3 regions of the Alteromonas alvinellae genome follow, and region 3 is predicted to be linked to each of the others. Evidence: predicted binding sites of a transcription regulator. Region 3 holds the regulator's gene; each other region holds the start of a gene.
What was found. Region 3 encodes FliA, which starts transcription of late flagellar genes. Its sites were predicted from a motif close to CTAAAGNTNNNNNNNNNNNNGCCGATA; they were not measured.
Positions count from the first base shown of each region.

Region 1: a site for FliA is predicted at 1,027-1,053, ahead of ACX5KA_RS03035 (flagellar protein MotY). Genes of this name have one in related genera too.
Region 2: a site for FliA is predicted at 696-722, ahead of ACX5KA_RS13815 (VC2046/SO_2500 family protein). Genes of this name have one in related genera too.

Region 1 covers NZ_CACSIH010000041.1:31,692-33,964, reverse strand. Annotated here, with positions in the region: gene ACX5KA_RS03035 (flagellar protein MotY) at 18-890, opposite strand; gene rnt (ribonuclease T) at 1,231-1,866, shown strand; gene ACX5KA_RS03025 (peroxiredoxin) at 1,940-2,273, opposite strand, start outside.
Region 2 covers NZ_CACSIH010000187.1:31,924-34,196, forward strand. Annotated here, with positions in the region: gene ACX5KA_RS13810 (response regulator) at 1-631, opposite strand, end outside; gene ACX5KA_RS13815 (VC2046/SO_2500 family protein) at 755-1,279, shown strand; gene trhO (oxygen-dependent tRNA uridine(34) hydroxylase TrhO) at 1,455-2,273, shown strand, end outside.
Region 3 covers NZ_CACSIH010000021.1:3,663-5,935, forward strand. Annotated here, with positions in the region: gene ACX5KA_RS01435 (MinD/ParA family protein) at 1-865, shown strand, start outside; gene ACX5KA_RS01440 (RNA polymerase sigma factor FliA) at 862-1,593, shown strand; gene cheY (chemotaxis response regulator CheY) at 1,630-2,013, shown strand; gene ACX5KA_RS01450 (protein phosphatase CheZ) at 2,048-2,273, shown strand, end outside.

The DNA of each region.
Region 1 (2,273 bases), on a different contig from region 3:
GGCGCAACAATTAGCGCCTACGATTTAGAAAGTCGCACCACCACGCGTCTGTTTTGGGCGCGGCTTTCTCGCGTATCGTTTGGCGCAATATGGCGTTTCTCACCGTGGCCTGTTAACTGAATTCGATCTTCAGGTACACCTAGCGTCGTCAAATAGCTTTTTACTTCGTTGGCCCGTCGAATAGACAATTGTTCGTTGTTGTAGCGACCGCCATAGCTATCGGTATAACCGTCAAGAAGCACAAGCTCGAGCTCGCTGTCTTCTTTCAAATATTCACCAATCATGGTTAAACGCTTTTGCGAATATTTGGTCAGTTCTGTGCTGTTGTTCTGATAAGACAATACCGTGTAGGCAATATCATCAAAACTAAATGGGAGTAGGTTCGAGACACACTTAACGAACTCTCGATACACGCCTGAAAAATTACTGGCGTTTAGTGCCACACTCACCTGGTCGTATTTGTTATACCAGTCTTGGTAATAGATTGTGGGCCAAAAGCCTTTTTCCAATTCAGACAGCATAGTCCACGCAGCATCTTGGGGTAGATCACCGTTGTACTGTTTTCGAAGAGACATGTCGGCTATAGTTTTAGGCGCGACGCCTGGCATCCATTTAGGTGGTACAGAATAAACTGCAGCCATATCAAATTTGCTGGGCAGCAAATGCATGTCCAGCTCAAATTCCATGTTAAGTTGCTTCGATGCCGTGCTTGTGAACATGGCTTCACCGTAACCCGGTAATTCGTGGTTGAGAGTACACTGAAGGCGGGTGTCAGTATCGATACGCCAGTTGGAGCTTTCTATGGTTGCAGAATATTGCCGCATGGCAGCGTGGGAAGATAATGACCCCACTATCCCCAATAAAGCGATATATTTTAATTTCGACACCATTTCGACACCATAACGAAAATCAGACAAACACGGGCAAGAGACAATGATACGCCCCGAATCACCAAGCATATTGAATCGAATTAACTTATATAAAACACTCTCATTGAGCTTTTGAATTCATTACGCTTAATATGATTATCGTCCAAATTGTAGAAAAGTTTAGCGTTTAATACCATCGGAGTTTCGTACCATTGCTATACCCCTGATTTAACAACGTATAAATTGAAACTGGCAACTCGAAGGTATCCTTGCGATAATTCTTTTACGCAATATGCTTCGCAGGTTGGTACGCACTTGAGTCACCAACCAATTTACGCAATAGAGTCTTACAAGAGTGTTTATGTCTGCCAACCCGCCCCTTCTTTCCCAGCGCTTTCGAGGTTATTTTCCCGTTGTCATCGACGTTGAAACAGCCGGATTTAATGCAGGCACTGACGCCCTGTTAGAATTAGCAGCGGTAACAGTAAAAATGGATGAAAACGGTATACTTCATCCCGATCAAACTTTTCACTATCACATTGACCCCTTTGAAGGTGCCAACCTAGAGCCAGCAGCCTTAGAGTTTAATGGTATCGACCCAAATTGTGCATTACGAGGTGCGATTGAAGAAAGCGAAGCCATGAAGGACTTATGTAAAGGTATCCGCAAGGCGCAAAAAAATGCTGACTGCCAACGTTCTGTTATCGTTGCTCATAATGCAACGTTCGATCAGAGTTTCGTCAATGCTGCGATAGAGCGCTGTAATATAAAGCGCACACCGTTCCACCCATTTGTTTCGTTTGATACCACCAGTCTTGCAGGTCTTGCCTTAGGACAAACTGTTTTGGTAAAAGCGTGCCGTGCTGCAGGGATTGCATTTGATCAAAACGAAGCGCACAGCGCGCTATATGACGCCCAAAAAACAACTGAGCTATTTTGCTATATGGTAAATCGCTATAAAGCGCTAGGCGGGTGGCCTGTAGAAAATAAAGAGTAGTTTTATTCAAACTGATATAAACAAAAACAGCGCCAAAAGGCGCTGTTTTTTTTTAATCGTCGAACAGGTTAGCTTATAGCTTGTCTGCTTCTTCAGATAGGTACTTAGCAACACCTTCAGGTGATGCATCCATACCCGCTTTACCTTCAGTCCAACCCGCTGGGCAAACTTCACCATGCTCTTGGTGGAATGCTAGCGCGTCTACCATGCGAAGCATTTCGTCAACGTTACGGCCAAGTGGAAGGTCGTTAATTACTTGGTGACGAACCATGCCTTCTTCATCGATTAGGAATGAACCACGGAACGCTACACCATCTTCTGGGTGCTCAACATCATAAGCCTGGCAGATATCGTGCTTAACGTCAGCAACAAGGGTGTATTTAACTGGACCAATACCACCTTGATTT
Region 2 (2,273 bases), on a different contig from region 3:
TAAGAAGAAGATAAGACCTTCCAATGGCAACTTGCGCCCATAAAACTGGTTTACTGTCTATGTAATCACGTAGAACATCAAGTGCTTTTTCAGGCTGTGATATTCTCCAATAAAGTTCCACTAAAAGCTGCTCGCAGTGCCCTTTGTAATGACGAGGGTTTTCTAAAAGCGTTTCAATTTGGTCTATCGCGCTATTAATTTCACCTTGCTCAATTAAATTGAATACATGCTGAAGGAATTGTCTTTTCTGCCAGGCCCGAATAATGCGAGATTTTAGTTGTACTTGTGAAAAGGGTTTTATCAGAAAGTCATCTGGTCGCCGCTCAATACTACCTAGTACTACAGGCCGCGCGCTATCAGCGCTGATAAGAATGAAAACTGATGTGGGGCTAATAAGCCTGCGGGTACGTAATTCTTCGATAAGTTCATAGCCATTTTTATTCTCTGCTCCCAAGTGTAAGTCACAGATAACAATATCAAACCTATGCTTTTTGCACAGGGATACAGCTTGTTCAGCGGAAGATTTAGTGACTACATCGGATGCGCCCATCGAATGCATTAACCCTTTCAAAAGTAGTAGGAAAGGCCGTTGATCTTCAACAATCAATACTTGTTTGTTGCTAAATTGCATTTCAAATCCGTGAATGAGCGCAGCATTTTACCTCTAACAAGTATATCTAACTTTTAAAAATAAGCTTAAGAAAAACATTATCTTGCCGAAAACATGCGTATAAATATAAAACGTTTAGTATGAATGTCGGCAGATATAACTTCAGCGAATGAACAAACAACAATCGACCCCAGTATTTACTGGGAGCGAAGTGGTGTACTTGCGCGTGCCTCGTCTGAGGGGGCTCTGTTCTCTTTATATCTTGCAATGCAGCAGCACAGTGTTGCAGAGCCTTTCGAAATTGAAGTAGCAATATCCTCTAAGGACGATGCTCGGAGCATGGATGCACAGCTCGCTTCGCTTAACCATTACAGGCGGCCATCATTATCGGCTAATGAAAGCGCGTGGGAGAATATGCAGGTATATTCAAGCATAGCATCTAAAGATTTCGAGAACGCGCGACTGTTCCTTCATATGAAACCATTACCACTCGCGCAAACTGATGACGCAAAACGGTTACCTGATGACGTCGTACAAAACTGTAGTTTATCTGCCCAGAAGCGACTCAAAAAACAGTATGGTAATACTCTAAAAGAAGATAACACGATACTTTACGATATTCTCTCGGCACAAGGCGAAAGCCGAGCTACGAACGAGAGCAATAACTAACAGGCTCAAGCCGGTTGGTCGTCTTTTGAGAATATTGCCTAAATTAGCGGAGCGTACCTAGAACAATCAGAATAGCCCGCTTCCGTATCCGGCCTAGTTTTTAGCGCTTTTTTTTGTTATATTCCGCGCCGCATTTTTGCACTGGTCTTACGCTCCAATCAGCAAAGGTTAAAATATGTCTAAATATATTGTATGCGCAATGTATAAATTTGTTGCGCTTGAAAACTTCAAAGAAATTCGCCAACCGCTTCTAGAAACCATGGAAGCTAATGGCATCAAAGGTACACTTCTTCTTGCCCACGAAGGTATTAACGGTACAGTTTCTGGTACCCGCGAAGGTATCGACGCGTTACTCGCTTATCTTAATAGCGACGAGCGCATTAACCCAATTTCTTACAAAGAGTCACTTCACGATGAACAGCCGTTCTATCGCACCAAGGTAAAACTCAAAAAAGAAATTGTGACCATGGGCGTTGAGGGTATTGACCCTCGCAAAACCGTAGGCACGTACGTAAAACCTAAAGACTGGAATGCACTTATTAGCGACCCAGATGTTACTGTTATTGACACGCGGAACGGTTATGAAATTGAAATTGGTACGTTCAAACACGCTATAGACCCTAAAACCGAAACGTTTCGTGAGTTTCCTGAATACGTAGCGAAAGAGCTCGACCCGTCAAAAAATAAAAAAGTGGCTATGTTCTGCACCGGTGGTATTCGCTGTGAAAAATCGACGGCTTACTTGAAAGAGCAGGGATTTGACGAGGTTTATCACTTAGAAGGCGGTATTCTACAGTACCTTGAAGATGTACCGAAAGAAGAGTCGTTGTGGGAAGGCGATTGCTTTGTATTTGATAATCGCGTTGCAGTTAACCACGACTTAGAGAAAAGCCATTATGAGCAGTGCTACGCGTGCAGACTTCCAATTACTGAAGAAGACAAGCAGAGTGATAAGTATGAGCCGGGTGTAAGCTGCCCACACTGCTTTGGTACC
Region 3 (2,273 bases):
GATTGACGATCAAGCGAGTAGCTTAAGAAAAATGAAGCAATCACGGTTAATCAAAGTAATCGCCGTCACTGGTGGTAAAGGTGGCGTAGGTAAAACGAACATTACACTTAACACCGCTATCGCGATGGCGAAGCAGGGTAAGCGAGTAATGGTTCTTGACGCCGACCTTGGCCTTGCCAACGTAGATGTGATGTTAGGGCTAAGGGTTGAGAAAAATCTATCTCATGTACTCTCTGGAGAATGCACGTTGGACGAAGTGCTAGTGACCGGTCCTCACGGCATTAAGATTGCGCCTGCCACATCAGGCACGCAGTCAATGGCAGAGCTTTCACCAACGCAACACGCTGGTTTAATCAGAGCGTTTAGCGAATTACGGTCTCAGATAGATGTGCTTATTGTCGACACCGCGGCAGGCATATCAGATATGGTATTGAGCTTCTCAAAGGCCTCACAAGATATTATGGTCGTCGTATGCGATGAGCCAACATCTTTAACAGATGCCTACGCACTAATAAAAATTCTTAACCGCGAGCACGGTGTTTTTCGTTTTAAAGTCGTAGCCAATATGGTGCGCGATGTGCGTGAAGGTCAGGAATTATTTAGCAAATTAAGCAAAGTGACAGGGCGTTTTCTCGATGTTGCACTAGAATTAGTGGCGACAGTGCCCTTCGACGAGAATATTCGCAAGGCGGTGCGCAAGCAAACGGCTATTGTTGACGCCTTTCCAGGTTCTCCGGCAGCAGTAGCGATAACTAAGTTGGCAAGTAAAGCACTTACGTGGCCAATTCCAGCGCAGCCCGGTGGCCACTTAGAATTTTTCATTGAACAATTAGTTGCAGAAAAAGCCGTAGGAAGTCAGCGTTGAACAGCAAGGCAGCCGCTTATCAACAACAAACAGATAAATCGCAGTTAGTCGAAAGACATGCGCCTCTGGTAAAGCGAATTGCGCATCATTTGATTGCGCGACTGCCTGCCAGCGTACTTGTTGATGACCTTATTCAATCAGGCATGATTGGGTTGCTAGAGGCCGCTCGAAACTTTGACGGCTCTAAAGGCGCAAGTTTCGAAACCTTCGCAGGAATTCGAATTCGTGGTGCCATGCTCGACGAGATACGAAAAGGTGATTGGACCCCGCGTTCTGTTCACCGTAACGGCCGCGCCATAACGGAAGCGATATCTCAAGTAGAGAGCGAGACAGGGCGCGATGCACGAGATTCAGATATTGCTGACAAGCTTAACGTAAGCTTGCAGGATTATCACCAGATGCTTAATGAAGTAAATGCCGGAAAGCTAGTGGGTATTGAAGATTTAGGTGTGTCGGAAGATGTTATTACTACTGAACAAAGTAGAGGCAGTGACGCACCGTTAGAAGATTTAATGCAGGGTGCTTTTCAAAAAGCGCTTGCCCATGCAATTACGACATTACCTGAGCGAGAAGCGATTGTACTTTCACTTTATTACGATGAAGAACTAAACTTAAGAGAAATAGGCGAAGTTCTTGATGTAAGTGAGTCGAGAGTCAGTCAAATTCATAGTCAAGCCATGTTAAAACTCAAATCACGAATGAAGTCGTGGCAAGCTGACGAAGAATAGAGATTAATAACAATTAACCCCTCACTGGAGGCTATTTTGGACAAAAGCATGAAAATTCTCGTGGTCGATGACTTTTCTACCATGAGACGAATCATCAAAAACCTGCTAAAAGATTTGGGTTTTGCCAACATCCAGGAAGCGGATGACGGAAGCACTGCATTACCTATGTTACAACAGGGCGATTTCGACTTTGTTGTGACCGATTGGAATATGCCTGGTATGCAGGGCATCGATTTGCTTCGCGCTATAAGAGCAGACGATAAGCTTAAGCATTTGCCTGTGCTTATGGTTACTGCGGAAGCGAAAAAAGAGCAAATCGTTGCAGCGGCGCAAGCAGGTGTAAATGGTTACGTTGTAAAGCCGTTCACAGCAGCAACACTAAAAGAAAAATTAGATAAAATATTCGAACGTTTAGGTTGATCCAGACGCTCACCAGATAAATGAGGTTTACTGGATGACAACGAATGTAAACGTTCCAATATCGTTAGAGGAAGCAAAACAACTTGTCGCCTTTCTTGAAGAAGGCGATAAGACTTCAGCTAGCGCACTACTTGAAGCCGTCTCAATGAAAGAAAACGTTGAGTTGTTTGCTGAAGTAGGTAAATTGACGCGTCAACTCCACGACGCGTTGAATAACTTTCAAATAGACGACCGCATCAAAAATTTAGCTACAGATGACA